One region of the Pseudomonas sp. RP-B7 genome, then DNA from elsewhere that is predicted to be linked to it. Evidence: predicted binding sites of a transcription regulator. Region 1 holds the regulator's gene; each other region holds the start of a gene.
The links. The regulator sigma-54, encoded in region 1, starts transcription at its own class of promoters, with help from an activator protein. The targets are predictions, from matches to a motif close to ANTGGCATNNANNTTGCTNT.
Positions count from the first base shown of each region.

Region 2: a site for sigma-54 is predicted at 4,187-4,206, ahead of OPU96_RS04145 (CmpA/NrtA family ABC transporter substrate-binding protein). Genes of this name have one in related genera too.
Region 3: a site for sigma-54 is predicted at 3,751-3,770, ahead of glnK (P-II family nitrogen regulator). Genes of this name have one in related genera too.

Region 1 covers NZ_JAPFHC010000017.1:80,629-87,226, reverse strand. Annotated here, with positions in the region: gene lptC (LPS export ABC transporter periplasmic protein LptC) at 1-530, shown strand, start outside; gene lptA (lipopolysaccharide transport periplasmic protein LptA) at 517-1,050, shown strand; gene lptB (LPS export ABC transporter ATP-binding protein) at 1,050-1,775, shown strand; gene OPU96_RS17020 (RNA polymerase factor sigma-54) at 1,960-3,453, shown strand; gene hpf (ribosome hibernation-promoting factor, HPF/YfiA family) at 3,529-3,834, shown strand; gene ptsN (PTS IIA-like nitrogen regulatory protein PtsN) at 3,847-4,311, shown strand; gene rapZ (RNase adapter RapZ) at 4,314-5,171, shown strand; gene OPU96_RS17000 (HPr family phosphocarrier protein) at 5,188-5,460, shown strand; gene OPU96_RS16995 (ZIP family metal transporter) at 5,495-6,388, opposite strand; gene OPU96_RS16990 (superoxide dismutase) at 6,422-6,598, opposite strand, start outside.
Region 2 covers NZ_JAPFHC010000002.1:295,029-301,626, forward strand. Annotated here, with positions in the region: gene rmf (ribosome modulation factor) at 502-717, shown strand; gene OPU96_RS04120 (quinone-dependent dihydroorotate dehydrogenase) at 841-1,866, opposite strand; gene OPU96_RS04125 (transglycosylase SLT domain-containing protein) at 1,953-2,414, opposite strand; gene OPU96_RS04130 (winged helix-turn-helix domain-containing protein) at 2,407-2,793, opposite strand; gene OPU96_RS04135 (FliM/FliN family flagellar motor switch protein) at 2,960-3,175, opposite strand; gene OPU96_RS04140 (secretin N-terminal domain-containing protein) at 3,190-4,083, opposite strand; gene OPU96_RS04145 (CmpA/NrtA family ABC transporter substrate-binding protein) at 4,334-5,560, shown strand; gene OPU96_RS04150 (ANTAR domain-containing response regulator) at 5,574-6,149, shown strand; gene OPU96_RS04155 (nitrate/nitrite transporter) at 6,361-6,598, shown strand, end outside.
Region 3 covers NZ_JAPFHC010000006.1:171,247-177,844, forward strand. Annotated here, with positions in the region: gene OPU96_RS08540 (aspartate aminotransferase family protein) at 1-282, shown strand, start outside; gene glyA (serine hydroxymethyltransferase) at 308-1,573, shown strand; gene OPU96_RS08550 (YifB family Mg chelatase-like AAA ATPase) at 1,564-3,075, opposite strand; gene OPU96_RS08555 (accessory factor UbiK family protein) at 3,292-3,555, opposite strand; gene glnK (P-II family nitrogen regulator) at 3,979-4,317, shown strand; gene OPU96_RS08565 (ammonium transporter) at 4,352-5,689, shown strand; gene sutA (dormancy-specific transcriptional regulator SutA) at 6,077-6,409, shown strand.

The sequences.
Region 1 (6,598 bases):
TCGCCGCGCTCTTCCTGGCGGTGGGCTACTGGAATATCAGCCCGGAGCGCTTTCTCGACCAGCCTGTTGCGCAGGTTGACGAAGGGGCTATCGACTATTACGCCACCAATGCCTACAGCATCCAGTTCCTGCCCGACGGCAAGGTGCAGTATGAGATGACGTCGGACAAGGTCGAGCACTTGAAGGCCACTGAAGTCACCCTGCTGACCAACCCGGACATGAACATCTACCGTGGCACCGAGTTTCCGTGGCATGTCACCAGCAAGCGTGGCGAGGTCAACCCGGACGGCACCGAAGTGGAACTGATCGACTCGGTGCGCGTCGCGCGTACCGACGATAAAAACCGTGACACCGTGATTACCAGCAGTCGTATGACCGTATTCCCGCAGAAGCAATATGCGCAGACCGAGCAAGACGTTAGAATCGACGGCGCTGGCGGGGTATCGACTGGCAAGGGAATGAAAGCGTATTTGAAAGAAAGCAGGATACACCTGCTATCGAACGTAAGAGGACAGTATGAGGCTCGTTAAAACTCTCCCTATTTTGCTCAGTCTGGGCGCAGCACTGGGAAGCGTGAGCGCCTGGGCTCTGCCGAACGATAGCCAGCAACCGATCCACATTTCGGCTGACGATGCGCAACTGGACGACAAGCAAGGCGTCGCCACCTACACCGGCGGCGTGATCATCACCCAGGGCTCGATGAAGATCACCGGCAACACGGTGACCTTGACGCGTACCGCCAATGGCGACATTGACGTGGTGACTTCGGTGGGCAACCTGGCTTACTTCGAGCAGAAGCAGTCGCCGACCGACAGCGGCCCGATGAAGGGCTACGGCAAGACCATCCAGTATCACGCCCAGCAGAACCGTATTGTCCTGATCGACCAGGCCAAGGTCCTCAGCCCGGACGGCAACTCCACGGAAGGTGAGAAAATCACCTATGACACCGTGAAACAGATCGCCAACGCCGGCCGCGCCAATGGTGCCAAGGTGACTGCGCCACGTCCGCGAATCGACATGGTTATCCAGCCGAAGAAGAAGGCCGAGTAATGGCAACCCTGAAAGCCCAGCATCTGGCCAAGGCCTATAAAAGCCGCCAGGTCGTGCGCGACGTCAGCCTGTCGATCGACAGCGGCCAGATCGTCGGCCTGCTCGGCCCCAACGGCGCCGGCAAGACCACCTGCTTCTACATGATCGTCGGCCTGGTCCAGGCGGATCAGGGTCGCGTCCTGATCGACGACCTGGATGTCAGCCACCAGCCAATGCACGGTCGTGCACGGGCCGGTATCGGCTATCTTCCGCAAGAAGCGTCGATCTTCCGCAAACTGTCGGTGGCCGACAACATCATGGCGATCCTCGAGACCCGCAAGGAACTCGACCGTGATGGCCGTCGCAAGGAGCTGGAAAGCCTGCTGCAGGAATTCCACATCAACCACATTCGCGACAACCTCGGCATGAGCCTGTCCGGCGGCGAGCGTCGTCGCGTGGAAATCGCCCGCGCCCTGGCCACTGCGCCGAAATTCATCCTGCTGGACGAACCGTTTGCCGGCGTCGACCCGATCTCGGTCGGCGACATCAAACAAATCATCCACCACCTGAAAGCCAAGGGCATCGGTGTATTGATCACCGACCACAACGTGCGTGAAACCCTCGACATCTGCGAAACCGCATATATCGTCAACGATGGCCAGCTGATTGCCGAAGGCGACGCCGCCACGATCCTGGCCAACGAATTGGTGAAGGAAGTCTACCTGGGTCACGAGTTCCGCCTGTAAACACCGTGGTGTCACGGCCGCTGCCAAGATGCGCGGGAGTCAATGAAAACCTCCGGATTTTTATTGTTACCGTGCTCTAGGCAAAGCCCCCGACATCAGGCATATAATTTGCTTATGTTTGGCGCTCACGCGCCCTGTCGTGGATGGCGCATTGCGCCGGCGAATAAGGTGTTAAGCCCCTGCCATGAAACCATCGCTAGTCCTGAGAATGGGCCAGCAGCTGACGATGACACCGCAGCTGCAACAGGCCATCCGCCTGCTCCAATTGTCGACCCTGGACCTGCAACAGGAAATCCAGGAGGCCCTGGAGTCCAACCCGATGCTCGAACGCCAGGAAGAAGGCGACGACTTCGATAACGCAGACCCGCTGGCCGACAACATCGAGCAAAAACCCAATTCCGACGTGCAGGAACCTTCCTATCAGGAAACCGCCCCAACGGTGGATAACCTGGAAGAAGGTGAATGGAACGAACGCATTCCTAACGAACTTCCCGTGGATACCGCCTGGGAAGACGTCTACCAGACCAGCGCCAGCAGCCTGCCCAGCAACGATGATGATGAGTGGGACTTCACCACCCGCACCTCCGCCGGTGAAAGCCTGCAGAGCCATCTGTTGTGGCAATTGAACCTCGCGCCGATGTCGGACACCGATCGCCTGATCGCTGTGACCCTGATCGACTGCATCAACAACCAGGGCTACCTGGACGAGACGCTTGAGGAGATCCTCGAAGCGTTCGACCCGGAACTGGACATCGAACTGGACGAGATCGAAGCCGTCCTGCACCGCATCCAACAGTTCGAACCCGCCGGCATCGGCGCCCGCACCCTCAGCGAATGCCTGTTGCTGCAATTGCGCCAACTGCCTGCCAAGACGCCTTGGCTCGTTGAAGCCCAGCGCTTGGTGACCGACTACATCGACTTGCTGGGTAGCCGCGACTACAGCCAGTTGATGCGCCGCATGAAACTCAAGGAAGACGACCTGCGCCAGGTGATCGAGCTGGTACAGAGCCTCAATCCGCGCCCGGGCTCGCAGATCGAGTCCAGCGAAGCCGAATACGTGGTGCCTGACGTCATCGTGCGCAAGGACAACGAACGCTGGCTGGTGGAGTTGAACCAGGAGTCGGTGCCACGCCTGCGGGTCAACCCGCAATACGCCGGCTTTGTACGCCGCGCCGATACCAGCGCCGACAACACCTTCATGCGCAACCAGTTGCAGGAGGCCCGCTGGTTCATCAAGAGCCTGCAAAGCCGCAACGAAACTCTGATGAAAGTCGCCACCCAGATCGTCGAGCACCAGCGCGGCTTCCTGGAATACGGCGACGAAGCGATGAAACCGTTGGTGCTGCATGACATCGCCGAAGCAGTCGGCATGCACGAATCGACGATTTCACGGGTGACCACGCAGAAATTCATGCATACCCCACGGGGTATTTATGAGCTGAAATACTTTTTCTCCAGCCACGTCAGCACCTCCGAAGGCGGCGAATGCTCGTCCACGGCGATCCGCGCGATCATCAAAAAACTGGTTGCCGCGGAAAATCAGAAAAAGCCATTGAGTGACAGTAAGATCGCTGGTTTACTGGAGGCACAAGGCATTCAGGTCGCCCGTCGAACCGTCGCCAAGTACCGCGAGTCCCTCGGGATCGCGCCTTCCAGCGAGCGTAAGCGTTTGATGTGACGGGCGGGCCATAGCGTTCCAGTGGTGGGTATTCCTGCCCACCGCTTTATGCACTGGCAACGAAGGAGAAGCTGTATGCAAGTCAACATCAGTGGACACCAACTGGAAGTGACCGAACCGCTGCGCGCCTATATCGGCGAAAAACTCAAAAGAATTGAGGGGCATTTCGACAAGATCACCAACGTGCAAGTCATCATGACTGTCGAAAAGCTGAAGCAGAAAATCGAAGCCACCTTGCGTATACCCGGCGGGGAAGTAGTCGCTAATGCCGAGCATTCAGATATGTATGCCGCCATTGACGACCTGACCGACAAGCTGGATCGCCAAATCAAAAAGCATAAGGAAAAGCAGCAGAGCCTCCTCCAGGGCACAGGCCGCTAACACTCCCCACCCATGATTCGACTTGAAACCATCCTGACCCCCGGCCGTTCCCTCGTGAACGCGCCGGGTGGCAGTAAAAAGAAAGCCCTTGAGCAAATTGCCAACCTGATCAGCCGCGAAGTGCCTGACCTGGAGATGCAAGATGTCTACGAGGCTCTGATTGCCCGTGAAAAACTCGGCTCCACCGGTTTTGGCAACGGCATCGCCATTCCCCACTGCCGCCTCAAAAGTTGTGAGGCACCTGTCAGCGCCCTGCTGCACCTGGACGCTCCCATCGATTTCGACGCCATCGACGGCGCCCCGGTCGACCTGCTGTTTGTTCTGCTGGTCCCGCAAGCCGCCACCGATGCGCACCTGGAACTGCTCCGGCAGATCGCCAGCATGCTCGACCGCAAGGAAGTACGCGACAAACTGCGCAGTGCCAGCAGCAATGAGGCGCTGTATCAGGTAGTCCTGGATGAACAGAACGGGCAGTAATCATGCGTTTGATCATCGTCAGCGGCCGTTCCGGCTCGGGTAAAAGCACCGCCCTCAACGTACTTGAGGACAGTGGCTTCTACTGCATCGACAACCTGCCCGCCGGCCTGCTGCCAGAGCTCGCGGAACGCGCGTTGATCCACACCGAGCTGGCGCAACCGCTGGTGGCCGTATCGATCGATGCCCGCAACCTGCCCAGCCACCTTGAGCGGTTCCCGCAACTGCTCGAGGAAGTTCGCGCCAAGCACATTCATTGCGATGTGCTGTACCTGGACGCCGACGAAGAGACCCTGCTAAAGCGCTTCTCTGAAACCCGTCGACGCCACCCCCTCAGCAGCCCCCATCGCTCCCTGGCAGAAGCCATCGAGGACGAAACCAAGTTGCTGGGGCCGATCATTGACCTCGCCGACCTCAAGATCAACACCACCGGGCTCAACCTGTACCAGTTGCGTGATGCCATCAAGCTGCGTCTGCTGAACCAGCCCGAGCCGGGTACGGCATTCCTCGTCGAGTCGTTTGGCTTCAAGCGCGGCATGCCGGTGGACGCCGACCTGGTGTTCGATGTGCGCTGCCTGCCCAACCCTTATTGGAAACCGGAACTGCGTGATCAGTCCGGGCTGGACCAACCTGTGGCTGAATACCTGGCGGCGCAACCGGATGTCGAGGAGATGTTCCAGGACATTTCCAGCTACCTGCTCAAATGGCTGCCGCGCTTCGCTGCAAGCAATCGGGCGTATGTCACCATTGCCATTGGCTGCACCGGCGGCCACCACCGCTCGGTCTACCTGACCGAACGCCTGGGCCAACTGCTGCAACAAACCCTCAAGAACGTCCAGGTTCGCCACCGCGACCTTAGCTGAAAGGAACACCCCCGCGATGCCTGCTCTGGAAATTGAAATCATCAACAAGTTGGGGCTGCATGCCCGGGCTTCCGCGAAGTTCGTCGGCGTTGCCGGGCAGTTCCCCTGCCAGATCCGCGCGGGGCGTACGCCAGAGTCCATGGTCGATGGCAAAAGCATTATGGCCATGATGATGTTGGCCGCCGGCAAGGGCACCCGGATTCACTTGAAGACGGAAGGCGAGCAAGAGCAGGAAGCCATGGACGCCCTGGTGGCGCTGATCAACAACTTCTTTGATGAGGGTGAGTGACACCCTTGAAGACGGGCGTGAAGTCGCAACGACTTCAGCCCAATGCGGTATCCATCACCATCATCAAACAAAACCCGATGCACAACCCCAGGCTGGCGAGCATCTCGTGACCGTTGCGCCGCGACTCGGGGATGACCTCGTGAGTCACCACCAACAACATGGCCCCCGCGGCGAGCGCCAGCCCAAGCGGCAACAGCACTTCAGCCAGGCTTACCAACCAGGCGCAGAGCACCGCGAACACCGGCTCGACCAACCCTGAAGCAGCTCCGATCAAGAACGCCTTGATCCGCGACATCCCTGCCCCGGCCAACACCAACGCAATCACCAAGCCTTCGGGCACATCCTGCAAGGCAATGCCCATGGCCAGGCTGTCGGCATCGGGCATTGCGCCGCCCGCCGAAACCCCCACGGCCATGCCTTCGGGGATGTTGTGGGCAATGATGGCAAACACGAATAACCAGATACGCGGCGGGATCACCGGGTGATCGGGCGTGCCTACCAGCATTTCCGGGCTGGCACCGGAGACCTTGCGATCAACCAGATACAACCCGAATGCCCCCAGCATGATGCCAACGCTGATCAGGCCACTGGCCCCCCAAGGCGAAAGCCCCAGGCCTTCGGCGGCGGCGATGCCCGGCACGATCAGCGAAAATGCCGTCGCCGCGAGCATGACCCCGGCACCAAAACCCAGCAAGGTGTCACTGAGCGCCACCGGCATGCGCCGAATCACCAGCACCGGCACCGCACCGAGTGCCGTGCCCAGTGCGCAGATTGCGCCGCCTTGCAGCGCGCGCAGGATTCGCGGCTCCAGGTTCAGCCAGTCCAGCCCATGGGCCACCAGCAATGCAGTCCCTGCCAATAGCAGCAGCGAGCCAAACGCATAACGAAACATCCGCCCGCTGCTGACCGCCAGTGTTTCAGTGCCCATAGTCGGCCTTAGATCTTGTTATGGAGGTGAATGTCAGGCCAAGGCGGCCTGATAGCGTGCGGCAACTTCCGGCCAATTGATCACGCTATAGAACGCGTTGATATATTCCGGACGCCGGTTCTGATAACGCAGGTAGTAGGCATGCTCCCACACGTCCAGGCCGAGGATTGGCGTGTTGCCATTCATCAGGGGGCTGTCCTGATTACCGCT
Region 2 (6,598 bases), on a different contig from region 1:
ACGGGCGACGCATCGCCGGCTCGGTTTTCAATCAAGCACTTTTCTTGAAGAGTGCTCGCGTGGCACGAATGTGCCGTCCCACCCCGCCTGCAGGCCCTTTGGGCGTTGAGTGACGGGGCAGATCGATAAAGTGCAGCAACAAAAGGAAATATTCCGACCCTTCGTCGAATAATAACCGACTGCAACGGGCGGGCATTCTCACTAAAGGATTAAACCCATCCTCTTTGCAGGGTGCATCATAGCTGGGTTTGCCAGACAAATGGGGCGAAAAGCCAGCCCAGCTTATGGCTATAGCATCGTTATCGTTACGTGCTTATGACAAAACGATCATTGAATCCATGTGACCTATTGGTTAGAACTCAACACAGGTTGGCGCCGTAACGACGCCGACACATAGGCTCGCCACGCCGGCAGCGAGCCCACCAACGGCAGAAAAACTCTGCCCGGCTCCCGACGGGGCCGAAGGATATCAAGACAGTCAACAAGTGAGGGAAACACCCTATGAGAAGACTTAAGCGTGATCCGTTGGAAAGAGCGTTTTTACGCGGATATCAATATGGCGTTCATGGCAAATCCCGTGAGCTTTGCCCATTTACTCTACCGTCGGTACGCCAAGCCTGGATCAACGGCTGGCGAGAAGGACGCGGCGACAACTGGGACGGTATGACTGGCACTGCGGGAATCCACAGACTCAACGAACTTCACGCCGTCGGCTAATAAGGGCATTCAATTCCGACACACACTGTTGAAGCGATAACGACTTAACCACGCACGTCCTATCCGGGCGGCGGGCTTCGGCCCAGGGGGCTCCTTTATGGAGCCCTTTTTAATGGGCGCTTGTCAGGCCTTTGGCAGTGCGGCGATGGCATCCACCGCCTGGCGGATCAGCGCCGGGCCCTTGTAGATGAACCCGGAGTACAACTGCACCAGGCTGGCGCCGGCAGCGATCTTCTCGGCCGCATGCTTGCCTTCGGTGATACCGCCTGCGGCGATGATCGGCAAGCGCCCGGCCAGTTCGGCGGCCAGCACCTTGACGATATGGGTGCTCTGCTCACGCACCGGCGCACCTGACAGGCCACCCGCTTCGTCGCCATGGGCAAGGCCTTCGACACCGACACGACTGAGGGTGGTGTTGGTGGCAATCACTGCATCCATACCCGAATCCACCAGGGCCTGGGCCACCAGTACGGTTTCTTCGTCGCTCATGTCCGGGGCAATCTTGATCGCCAACGGCACACGCTTGCCATGGCGTACGGCCAGGTCTTCCTGGCGCTGGCGCAGGGCTTCAAGCAATTGCTTGAGGGAGTCACCGAACTGCAGGCTGCGCAGGCCCGGGGTGTTGGGCGAACTGACGTTGACCGTGACGTAGCTGGCGTGGGCGTAGACCTTGTCCAGGCAGATCAGGTAGTCATCCACCGCACGTTCCACCGGCGTGTCGAAGTTCTTGCCGATATTGATGCCGAGGATGCCCTTGTACTTCGCCGCCTGAACCCGCGACAGCAGGTTATCGACCCCCAGGTTGTTGAACCCCATGCGGTTGATGATCGCCTCGGCTTCCGGCAAGCGGAAGATGCGCGGCTTGGGGTTGCCCGGCTGCGGACGCGGGGTCACGGTGCCGATTTCGACAAAACCGAAACCCAGCTGCGCGAAGCCGTCGATGGCCGCGCCGTTCTTGTCCAGGCCAGCCGCCAGCCCGACCGGGTTGGGGAAATCCAGCCCCATTACCGACACCGGCATCTTTGCCGGCGCCTTGCATACCAGGCCATTGAGCCCCAGGCGGCCACCGGCACCGATCAGGTCCAGGGACAGATCGTGGGAAGTTTCCGGAGAGAGTTTGAACAACAGCTGGCGGGCCAGGGTATACATGGGCGGGCTAGACTCGGATGGCGGCGAAAGGTGACGGCGATTATAGCCGCGGTGGCGCGCCGCATGCGAGGCGTGCCGCCCAATCATCAGCTGCGATTGGCGACCAGTTCCTCATAACGCGCCCAGATCTTCTGCGCATACTGCATCCGTAGCGCATCACGCTTGGGGCCGGAGCCTACACCGACGTTATAGGAACCCACGGCGGTCCAGTTGTAGCCAAAGCGCTGAATGAACTCGGAAAGAATCGAAGCCGCTACCTCTACCGACAGACACGGCTCGCTCAACAGCCTCTCTTCGGTAATGCCCTGGTTGAGCAATCGCGGCAAATGAATGCTGTTGATCTGCATCAGGCCGATGTCTCGCGTGCCATTGCGATTGGCGGTGTTGATCGCGCTGGCGCGGTAGCCTGACTCTACTGCCGCGATGGCCTGCAGCAACTCCGGCTCAATATCATAACGGCTGGCCACTTCGTCCCAGCAGTACGCCAGTGCCGGGGTGCTGCCCATCAATAGGCTCAGCAACAACCCTTTGCTCCACACCTTAACCATTGCTCACCTGCCCACACACCGAACACACATACGCGACCGGCGCGGGATCATCCGCCCCGGTCCGCACCTCGCAGGTAAAGCGATAGCCCCTGCCATAGATCGTCTTGATAAAGCCCTTGTCGCCCTTCAAGTGCTTGCGCAGCGAGTAGATGCAACGCGTCAGTGATTCCTCGGCCACCTCGCCACGAGGCCAGGCCAGCTCCAGCAAACGATCCTTGGTCATCAGCGTGCCGGCCGAGGCCAGCAGCAACCGCAGGACCTGCCCCTCTTTGGGCGGCAACTGAATATCCACCTCCCCGCTGGTCAAACGGCCATCGCCATGCAAGGTCCAGCGGGCAAAGACGAGGGGCGCCGTCGATTCATCAATCACGACAGCCATACGTACCTCTGCATCCAACTACTGACATTGAGTTCCCTATTTTCCTGTACCGACTCACCCGCCAACCGCATGACTATAAAAAAACGTCCTACACCTCGCGCCAGGACAAAACCCATTCATCCCGCGATTTTCGGAAGCGTGCCTTAGGACAATTCCTTGCGCGGCCCTACCGACCTAGCCACTCCTGGTAGATCTCATGCAGCTCAACCCCTAACCGATCCTCCAACTGCACCAGCTCGCCCAACGCCATTAAATGGCCGTTAACCCGAACTTCGACGCAGCGGGTGACGCCCGGTGCCAAGGGCAACACCTTCCCCACGTCGAACGCAGCCAGGCGCTTGCGACTGATCAGTTGCTCCTGCAGAAGTATTTCCAGGTGCATGGGAAAACGCCTATTCATTGAGAGATTTCGCGACCCGGCCGCATAAATGCACGTTGCACACGCTTGGACTGCTCGGCACTCAGCAGCGGTGGCACAGCATTGTCGGCCTGCCACAACGCGGCATCATCCGGCGGTTTGAAGACATCCAACTCCGCCACCCACTTCTTGATCAGTGTCACCTGGGCGGGCTTGCCCTTGATCAGCAAGCTGTTGGTATCGGGGTAGGCAATCAGCGCAAGACGGGCGTCAGCCGGCGCGCCCTTGCGCTCCTTGGCGAGGCGGGCCTCGATCAGCGAAACCATCCCCGGCACCGTAATCGTGTTTGCGCCCGCCCCGTAACGGCGATCCGCCACGTCACGGTTGAACACCTGCACCACACCAAACGCCGCTGCGGGCTCGGCTGGTTTGCGGTCCATCAGTTGTGCCAGGCGCAGTACCCGGTCCACATAGCTTGGCGGGCCCGACACGTAGAACGTACGCGCTCCGCTTGCACGCAGCGGATAACGCGATTCATCAAGGCCGGTACGCCCCATCAGGCTGCGCAGCCGGGCGACGGAAATGTAGCGGAGCGCCACCGCCGAGCTGCGCGCTTCACCAGCGTCATAGAGGTACACCACGCGCCCGTGGCTGTACCAGATCAACCCTTCGCGCTCGGCCAGCAATTCCAGGACCTGTTGCGGGGTCTCGAAATCGAATACGCCACTGACCTGCCGACGAGCGGCTTGAGGACTGACCACCACCGGCAAGCCCAGGGGCACGGAAAGCGCAGTAAAAAACCTGCGCAGGCTTTGATCCTGCGCCAGATAGGGCTCACCCCGGGCAAACGAGGAGCCCAGTAACAACGCAACGCACAACAACCAGTTGCACAGCCGGTGGCGGGTCATGCTTGCACGGGAATCAGTCTGCACCTTGGGGTTTCCTGGGCGGCCGGGCGTAAAGAAACGGCCATACTGAAAGGCACTCAGCTTTCAATCTTGACGGAAAGCTGACGGCAAGTGACCTCCATCGCCCCGTGGCATGTGCATTGCTTTGCACTGTGCATCAGAGCGCGCGCCAACGAAGGCGCAGGCTTACGGACAAAGGCGTCGTTACCTTGCAAGGGCCTCTATCGCCACCCGAGGGAACGACGCTTTTTTTTGAGAGAAAAGGCAGGTGTTGATGAACGAACCGTCAGACTACAGCCCGACCCGCAATGCGCTGGCCTGGGTCAATGGCAGTGACGCCCCGGAAAGAAGCAGCCTGGACCTCGGCTTCATGGCCTTGAGCGATTGCGCCTCGCTGGTCGTCGCCGCCACCCAGGGCTTCGCCCAACCTTATGGCCTGACACTCAACCTCAAGCGCCAGGCGTCCTGGGCCAACCTGCGCGACAAACTGGTCAGCGGTGAACTGGACGCCGCCCACAGCTTGTACGGGCTGATCTACGCGGTGCACCTGGGCATCGGCGGTGTAGCGCCGACCGACATGGCGGTGCTGATGGGCCTGAACCAGAATGGCCAGAGCATCAACCTGTCCCACGGCCTGCAACAGCAAGGAGTGGTCACTCCTGAGGCGCTGGATCGCCACGTGCACCAAAGCCGCACAAAACTGACCTTTGCCCAGACGTTTCCCACAGGCACCCACGCCATGTGGCTGTATTACTGGCTGGCGAGCCAGGGCATTCATCCGCTACGGGATGTCGATAGCGTGGTGGTCCCACCGCCGCAAATGGTCGCGCATCTGCAAGCCGGGCGTATCGACGGTTTCTGTGTCGGCGAACCCTGGTCCGCCAGCGCGGTGAAGCAGAACCAGGGCTTTACGATGGCGACCACCCAGGCGATCTGGCCGGATCATCCGGAAAAAGTCCTTGGCTGCACCCAGGCGTTCGTCGACCAATACCCCAACACCGCCCGCGTACTGGTGATGGCGATCCTTGAAGCCAGCCGCTTTATTGAACAAAGCCAGGAAAACCGTCGCTCCACCGCGCAATTGCTCAGTGCCCGCGACTACCTCGACGCGCCGCTCGACTGCATCGAACCGCGCCTGCTCGGCACCTACGACGACGGCCTCGGCAACCACTGGCAAGACCCCCATGCCCTGCGTTTTTTTGCCGAAGGCGCGGTGAACCTGCCGTATCTCTCCGACGGCATGTGGTTCATGACTCAATTCCGTCGCTGGGGCCTGTTGCGCGACGACCCGGACTATCTGGATGTTGCCCGCCAGGTCCAGCAACTAGCGCTCTATCGCGACGCCGCCAGCGCCGTTGGCCTCAGCACGACAGCCGCAGACATGCGCAGCAGCCAACTGATCGACGGCAAGATCTGGGACGGCCATGACCCCGCCGCCTACGCGCGCAGTTTCCGCCTGCACGCAATGACCGATCCCACAAGCCGCCAGGCCTTGCGCTGACAGGAAGAACGATATGCTGCGAATCCTGTTGATCAACGACACCCCGCGTAAGGTCGGCCGACTCAAGGCCGCGCTGATCGAGGCCGGTTTCGAGGTGATCGATGAGTCAGGCCTGACCATCGACCTACCCGCGCGCGTCGAAACGGTGCGTCCGGACGTGATCCTGATCGATACCGAGTCACCCGGGCGCGATGTGATGGAACAAGTGGTGCTGGTCAGCCGCGACCAGCCCCGGCCCATTGTGATGTTTACCGACGAACATGACCCAGATGTGATGCGCCAGGCGATCAAATCCGGCGTCAGCGCCTACATCGTCGAAGGCATCCAGGCCCAACGCCTGCAACCGATCCTCGACGTGGCCATGGCGCGCTTCGAGAGTGACCAGGCCCTGCGCGCCCAGCTGCAGGCCCGCGACCAGCAGTTGGCCGAGCGCAAGCGCATCGAACTGGCCAAGGGCATGCTGATGAAAATGAAGGCCTGCAATGAGGAAGAGGCCTACACCCTGATGCGCCGCCAGGCCATGAGTCGCCAGCAGAAACTGATCCAGGTGGCGGAGCAGATTATCGCCATGAGCGAGTTGCTCGGCTGATCTGGCGCAGCTCTTGCTAAAGGATCTTCACAGGTAGCCAACGGCGGTTGCCCCTCCACGACAAAGACGTCGCACATCCGGTTTGCCCCTCGCGAACCCGGTGGCGGCGTTTTTGCGTTTTGGCCCCAGTGCATGGGGCCGGTGGGGCGGCCTTAGCCGGCTGTTCCATCACCAGGCCTTCTTACAAGACTTCCAACCGTTGAGGTGCGTGATGAAATCAAGCTTCTGGAAATCCGGGCACACCCCGACCCTGTTTGCCGCATTCCTGTATTTCGATTTGAGCTTCATGGTCTGGTATCTGTTGGGCCCGCTGGCGATTCAGATTGCCGCCGACCTGCACCTGACCACTCAACAACGTGGCCTGATGGTCGCAACGCCGATCCTCGCCGGCGCGGTGCTGCGCTTTTTGATGGGCATGCTGGCCGACAAACTATCACCCAAAACCGCCG
Region 3 (6,598 bases), on a different contig from region 1:
CTGCGTGCGGCCGTCTCGGGGCGGCGCCTGTTGGCCACGTTGCAGGAGGCGTTGGGCAATCACCCGGAAGTGGTGTCGATTCGCGGCCTGGGCTTGATGGTCGGCATCGAACTGAATCGCCCGTGCGCCGAACTGGTGGGACGCGCGCGTGACGAACAACACCTGCTGATCACCGTGACGCGGGGCACCACTATCCGCCTGCTGCCGCCGCTGATCTGCGACGACGCGCAGATCGACGACATCGCCGAGCGTGTTACTCGACTCCTGGCCCACAGCGCCTGACTTTTCACTCAAGGACCTCTTCACCATGTACGATTCAACGTTGACCCTTAAAGCTTTCGACCCTCAGCTGTGCGAGGCGATTCATAACGAAGAACATCGCCAGGAAGACCATGTCGAGCTGATCGCTTCCGAAAACTATGCAAGCCCCCTGGTGATGCAAATCCAGAGCACGGTGCTGACCAACAAGTACGCCGAGGGGTACCCGGGCAAGCGTTATTACAGCGGCTGCGAATACGTCGACGTGGCCGAGCGGCTGGCCATCGAGCGGGTCAAGACGCTGTTCGATTGCGACTACGCCAACGTGCAGCCCCATGCCGGTGCCCAGGCGAACGCCGCCGTATTCTTGGCGCTGATCAACCCCGGCGACACGGTGATGGGCATGAACCTGGCCCAGGGGGGTCACCTGACCCACGGTAACCCGTCGAACTTTTCCGGCCGTCATTACAAGATCGTGCCGTATGGCCTCGATCCAAAGACAGGCCTGCTCGACTACGACGAGATGGAGCGCATTGCCTTGGAAACACGGCCGAAGATGTTGATCGGTGGTTTCTCGGCCTACTCGCGATACAAGGACTGGGCGCGTATGCGCGAAATTGCCGACAAGGTCGGGGCGATTTTCTGGGTCGACATGGCGCACGTCGCCGGGCTGGTCGCCGCCGGTGAATACCCGGACCCATTGCCCCATGCCCATGTGGTCACCAGCACCACGCACAAGACGCTGCGCGGTCCTCGGGGCGGCCTGATTCTGTCCAAGGGGCAAGACGAAGCGTTTTACAAGAAGCTCGACTCGGCGGTGTTCCCGGGGGTTCAGGGGGGGCCGTTGATGCACCAGATCGCGGCCAAGGCGGTCGCGTTCAAGGAAGCGCTGACGCCTGAGTTCAAGACCTACCAGGCCCAGGTGGTGACCAATGCCCGGGCCATGGCTGCGGTGTTGCAGCAGCGCGGGTACAAGATCGTCTCGGGCGGCACCGATAACCACATGATGCTGATCGACTTGTCCGACCGGCCTTACACCGGCAAGGAAGCCGACGCGGCCTTGAGCAACGCCTACATCACCGCCAACAAGAACTCGGTGCCCAACGATCCACGTTCGCCGTTTGTGACCTCGGGCCTGCGCATTGGCACGCCGGCCGTCACCACCCGTGGTTTCGGCGTATTCGAATGCGAGCAGTTGGCCGGCTGGCTGTGCGACGTGCTTGACGCAATGGAGCGCGATGACAGCGATAGAGTCGCCCATCATGTGCGCGAACAGGTGATTGCGCTGTGCCGGCGTCACCCGGTCTACCGTTGATCGGCCTGGCCGCAGGCGACTGGCCGGTATTGCAGCGCTTCGGCCAGGTGCGGGCGGGTGATGGTGTCCACACACTCCAGGTCCGCCAGGGTGCGGGCGACTTTCAACAGCCGATGGGCGGCCCTGAGGGATAGGGTCAAACGCTCGCACGCGCTTTCCAGCCACGCTTCATCCGGCCTGGACAGCGCGCAGTGCCGGCGCAGCCCGGGCAAATCCAGGAAGGCGTTGGCGCAGCGCTGGCGATTGTGTTGGCGCTCCCGCGCCTGGGCAACCTGCGCCGAGGCGGTGGCCGTGTTGTCGCCGCTTTGCGGCGTGGGGTTCAATGCGGTGGCTTCCCGGGCAACGGTCAGGTGCAGGTCGATGCGGTCCAGCAGCGGGCCGGAGAGTTTGTTGCGATAGCGCTGGATCTGTTCCGGCGTGCAGCGACAGCGTCCGCTGGCATCGCCCAGGTAGCCGCAGGGGCAGGGGTTCATCGCGGCCACCAGTTGAAAGCGCGCCGGGAAACTCACCCGGTCGCGGGCGCGGGAGATGACGATATGCCCTGACTCCAGGGGCTCGCGCAGTACCTCCAGGACCTTGCGGTCGAACTCCGGCAATTCATCCAGGAACAACACGCCGTGGTGCGCCAGGGTGATTTCCCCTGGCTGCGGTTTCGACCCGCCGCCGACCAACGCCGGCCCCGATGCCGAATGGTGCGGCTGGCGGAACGGTCGGTGGGGCCAATGGCTCAACGGCTCCAGGCTGACCACCGATTGAATCGCGGCGACCTCCAGGGCTTCCTGCTCACTCAACGGCGGCAACAGGCCCGGCAAGCGGCTGGCAAGCAGGGTCTTGCCGGTGCCCGGCGGGCCGCTGAACAACAGGTTGTGCGCGCCGGCGGCAGCGATCAGCAAGGCGCGCTTGGCGGCGAGTTGGCCCTGTACCTCGCTCAGGTCCGGGTAAGGTCGGTTCAAGTACAACAAACCATCGGACTTGTAGGGCTCAATGGGCTGGTGCCCGTTCAGATGGGCCACCACTTGCAGCAAATGATCCACTGCAATCACCTTCAGCCCCGACGCCAGGCAGGCTTCCTCGGCATTGGCCCGCGGCACTATCACGGTGCGTCCAGCCTTGCGCGCGGCCAATGCCGCCGGCAATACGCCCTTGACCGCCCGCACGGCGCCCGACAAGGCCAGTTCACCCAGGCATTCGACCTCATCGAGCATCAACGCCGGCACCTGCACGCTGGCCGCGAGGATTCCCAGGGCAATCGCCAGGTCAAACCGCCCGCCGTCCTTGGGCAGGTCGGCGGGCGCGAGGTTGAGGGTGATGCGCCGGGCCGGGTATTGCAGCGCGCTGTTGAGGATGGCACTGCGTACGCGGTCCTTGCTTTCCTTGACCGCGGTTTCGGGCAAGCCCACCAGGGTGAGGGACGGCAGACCATTGGCCATGTGCACTTCAACGGTGACGGAAGGGGCTTCGACGCCGACCTGGGCGCGACTGTGGACGATGGCGAGGGACATGCTCGTTCCTTGAAATGGGGGCCGCATCCTGCGGGTTTTTCAAGGGTAGACGAGGAGTGAAACTATCGATGGCGGGAGGTTTTACAGAACGTATCCAGAGAGCGACGGGGCCAAATGTGGGAGCGGGCTTGCTCGCGAAGGCGGTGGGTCAGTCAATAAACTCGGAGACTGACACCCCGCCTTCGCGAGCAAGCCCGCTCCCACAATGGGCCGCGTTTATTCAGCAGATGGCGGCGTCAATCGTGCTTCCAGTTCGGCGACCTTCGCTTCCAGGCTCTCCAGCCGCGCACGTGTGCGGGCCAGCACGACCATCTGGCTGTCAAACTCTTCCCGGCTCACCAGGTCGAGCTTGCTGAAGCCGCTTTGCAACAGCGCCTTGAACTGGCTTTCGATTTCGTTGCGGGGCAGCGGGGTGTCGCCGCTGAACAGGCGAGAGGCATGGCCGCTCAGGGCGTCGAGGAGATCTTTGGGCGCGAGCATGGGAAATATTCCGGAATAACTGTTGGCCGGCAGTGTATCACGCAGCGTCTATAGTCTTTTTCACCGCGTGGGGCGCACGCTTTTCGCGCAACGTGCCGTCCGGCGGCGCACTGTTTTTGTGCGCAATACGGCCGCCAAAAAGCCCCGAAGGTGGGCAGAAGTGGGCAAAGGACTGATTTCAGTGATTTTTACGGAGCTGGCAAGGTTTCTGCTTAGACGATCATGACCCATGCACTGATGCAGTCGCTGTGACGAATGCAGTGCGCCGACGGATCAGGGGTACAGGTTTCGTCACCAGTGGTTCGCTGGTGTCGCAATGGCAACTGCCGTTGAGACGATGCGTTACAAAGCCAGGCACTGCGCTTAGACTTGAGACGGGTTTGTTTTCCTGGGGCAAGTCCACCAATTCGGGAGAGAGTTTTCATGAAGCTAGTCACTGCCATCATCAAGCCGTTCAAGTTGGACGATGTACGCGAGTCGTTGTCCGAGATCGGCGTGCAGGGCATTACCGTTACTGAGGTCAAAGGCTTCGGTCGGCAGAAGGGTCACACCGAGCTGTATCGCGGCGCGGAATACGTAGTCGATTTCCTGCCGAAGGTGAAGATTGATGTCGCCATTGACGACAAGGATCTTGACCGGGTTATCGAGGCGATAACCAAGGCGGCCAACACCGGCAAGATCGGTGACGGCAAGATCTTCGTGGTCAATCTGGAACAGGCTATTCGCATCCGTACCGGCGAAACCGATACCGACGCAATCTAAGCCGCCAAACCCCAACGCCCCAGGAGAAAACAATATGACTCTGCGTAAATTCGCAGGGCTAGGAGCCCTGTTGTCCATCGTAATGCCAAGCCTGGCCATGGCGGCAGACGAAGTGGCTGCTCCAGTCCTCAATTCCGGCGACACGGCGTGGATGCTCACATCCACCGCGCTGGTGCTGTTCATGACCATTCCAGGCCTGGCGCTGTTCTACGGCGGCATGGTGCGCTCCAAAAACATTCTTTCCGTGATGATGCAGTGCTTCGCCATCACCGGCCTGATCAGCATCCTGTGGGTCGTCTACGGCTACAGCATCGCCTTTGATACGACCGGGATGGAGCAGGGCGTCGTCAACTTCAGCTCCTTCTTCGGCGGCATGGGCAAGGCGTTCCTGGCGGGCGTGACCCCGGCCAGCATCACCGGGCCTGCGGCACTGTTCCCCGAGGCGGTGTTCATCACCTTCCAGATGACCTTCGCGATCATCACTCCGGCGCTGATCGTCGGTGCCTTCGCCGAGCGCATGAAGTTCTCCGCGATGCTGATCTTCATGGCGATCTGGTTCACCCTGGTCTATGCGCCGATCGCGCACATGGTCTGGAGCGGTAACGGTGGCCTGCTGTGGGACTGGGGCGTGCTGGACTTCGCCGGCGGCACCGTGGTGCACATCAATGCCGGTGTGGCTGGCCTGGTGGCGTGCATCGTGCTCGGCAAGCGTAAAGGCTACCCGACCACCCCGATGGCCCCGCACAACCTGGGTTACACCCTGATCGGCGCGGCCATGCTGTGGGTGGGCTGGTTCGGCTTCAACGCCGGTTCCGCCGCTGCGGCCAACGGCACCGCCGGTATGGCGATGCTGGTCACCCAGATCGCGACCGCTGCTGCAGCGCTGGGCTGGATGTTCGCCGAGTGGATCACCCATGGTAAGCCAAGCGCACTGGGCATTGCCTCGGGAGTCGTGGCCGGCCTGGTTGCTGTAACGCCAGCCGCAGGCACCGTGGGCCCGATGGGCGCCCTGGTGATCGGCCTGGTGGCCGGTGTGGTCTGCTTCTTCTGCGCTACCAGCCTCAAGCGCAAGCTGGGCTACGACGACTCCCTGGACGCCTTCGGCGTGCACGGTATCGGCGGTATCGTCGGTGCAATCCTGACCGGTGTGTTCGCAGCGCCAGCCCTGGGCGGCTTCGGCACCGTGACTGACGTTGCTGCGCAGGTCTGGATCCAGTGCAAAGGTGTCGGCTTCACCGTGATCTACACGGCGATCGTGACCTACATCATCCTCAAGGTGCTGGACATGGTCATGGGCCTGCGGGTTACCGAAGAGGAAGAGGCTGTCGGCCTCGACCTGGCACAACACAACGAACGCGGCTACAACTTGTAAGTACGCGGAAAAAAGATGCCCGGCTTGCCGGGCATTTTTTTGCCTGGCGTTTGTCAGTGTCTCAAAGCTGTAACGGTTTTTGCGTTGTGTTTGTGATGGGGCACACAAGCCACTTTCAAGCATGCGAATGTCTTACAGGCATGTAGGCGTATTCGGCACTTTGTTTTTTTCCTGAGCGCGCTAGAATGCGCGCCGATGGGCGCAGAACTGTATTTATCCGGCGAGCAGCGTGAACACGGCGGTGCTCGTAAAGTCCTCGCCATCTTGCACGGTGATGGGGCATAAGCCACTGGTTATCCGGTGGATGTTGATTTTTTTCCAGCGGCCTCGACAGGGGATGAAGCTGGGCTATAACTAATCTGCTTTTCGCAAGTCATGAGGTAGAACATGAGCGACGATGATCTGGAAAACGACGACCTCGAAGTAGGTGATGACGACGAGACCGATGAAGGTCTTGAAGTTGCAGCGGATGATGGCAGTGCCGACGAGGTCGATGACAGTGGCGACGACGCTGCTCCCAAGGCCAAAGGCAAAGCCAAGGCCGCCGTTTCGGTAGATGAACTGCCGAGCGTTGAAGCCAAGAACAAAGAGCGCGATGCGCTGGCCCGCGCGATGGAAGAATTCCTCGCCAAAGGCGGCAAAGTGCAGGAAGTCGAGGCCAACGTGGTGGCAGATCCACCGAAGAAGCCGGATAACAAGTACGGCAGCCGACCTATCTGAGGTCAGCCACCTGCTTGTAAGAAAAGCCCGCCGTCGCTGCGGGCTTTTTCATGTCTGGAATAATTTCCTAAGGCCCGCCGCATACCCAATGTGGGAGCGGGCTTGCTCGCGAATGCAGTCTGTCAGTTACTGATGTGCTGACTGACACACCGCATTCGCGAGCAAGCCCGCTCCCACAGGTTTGATCTG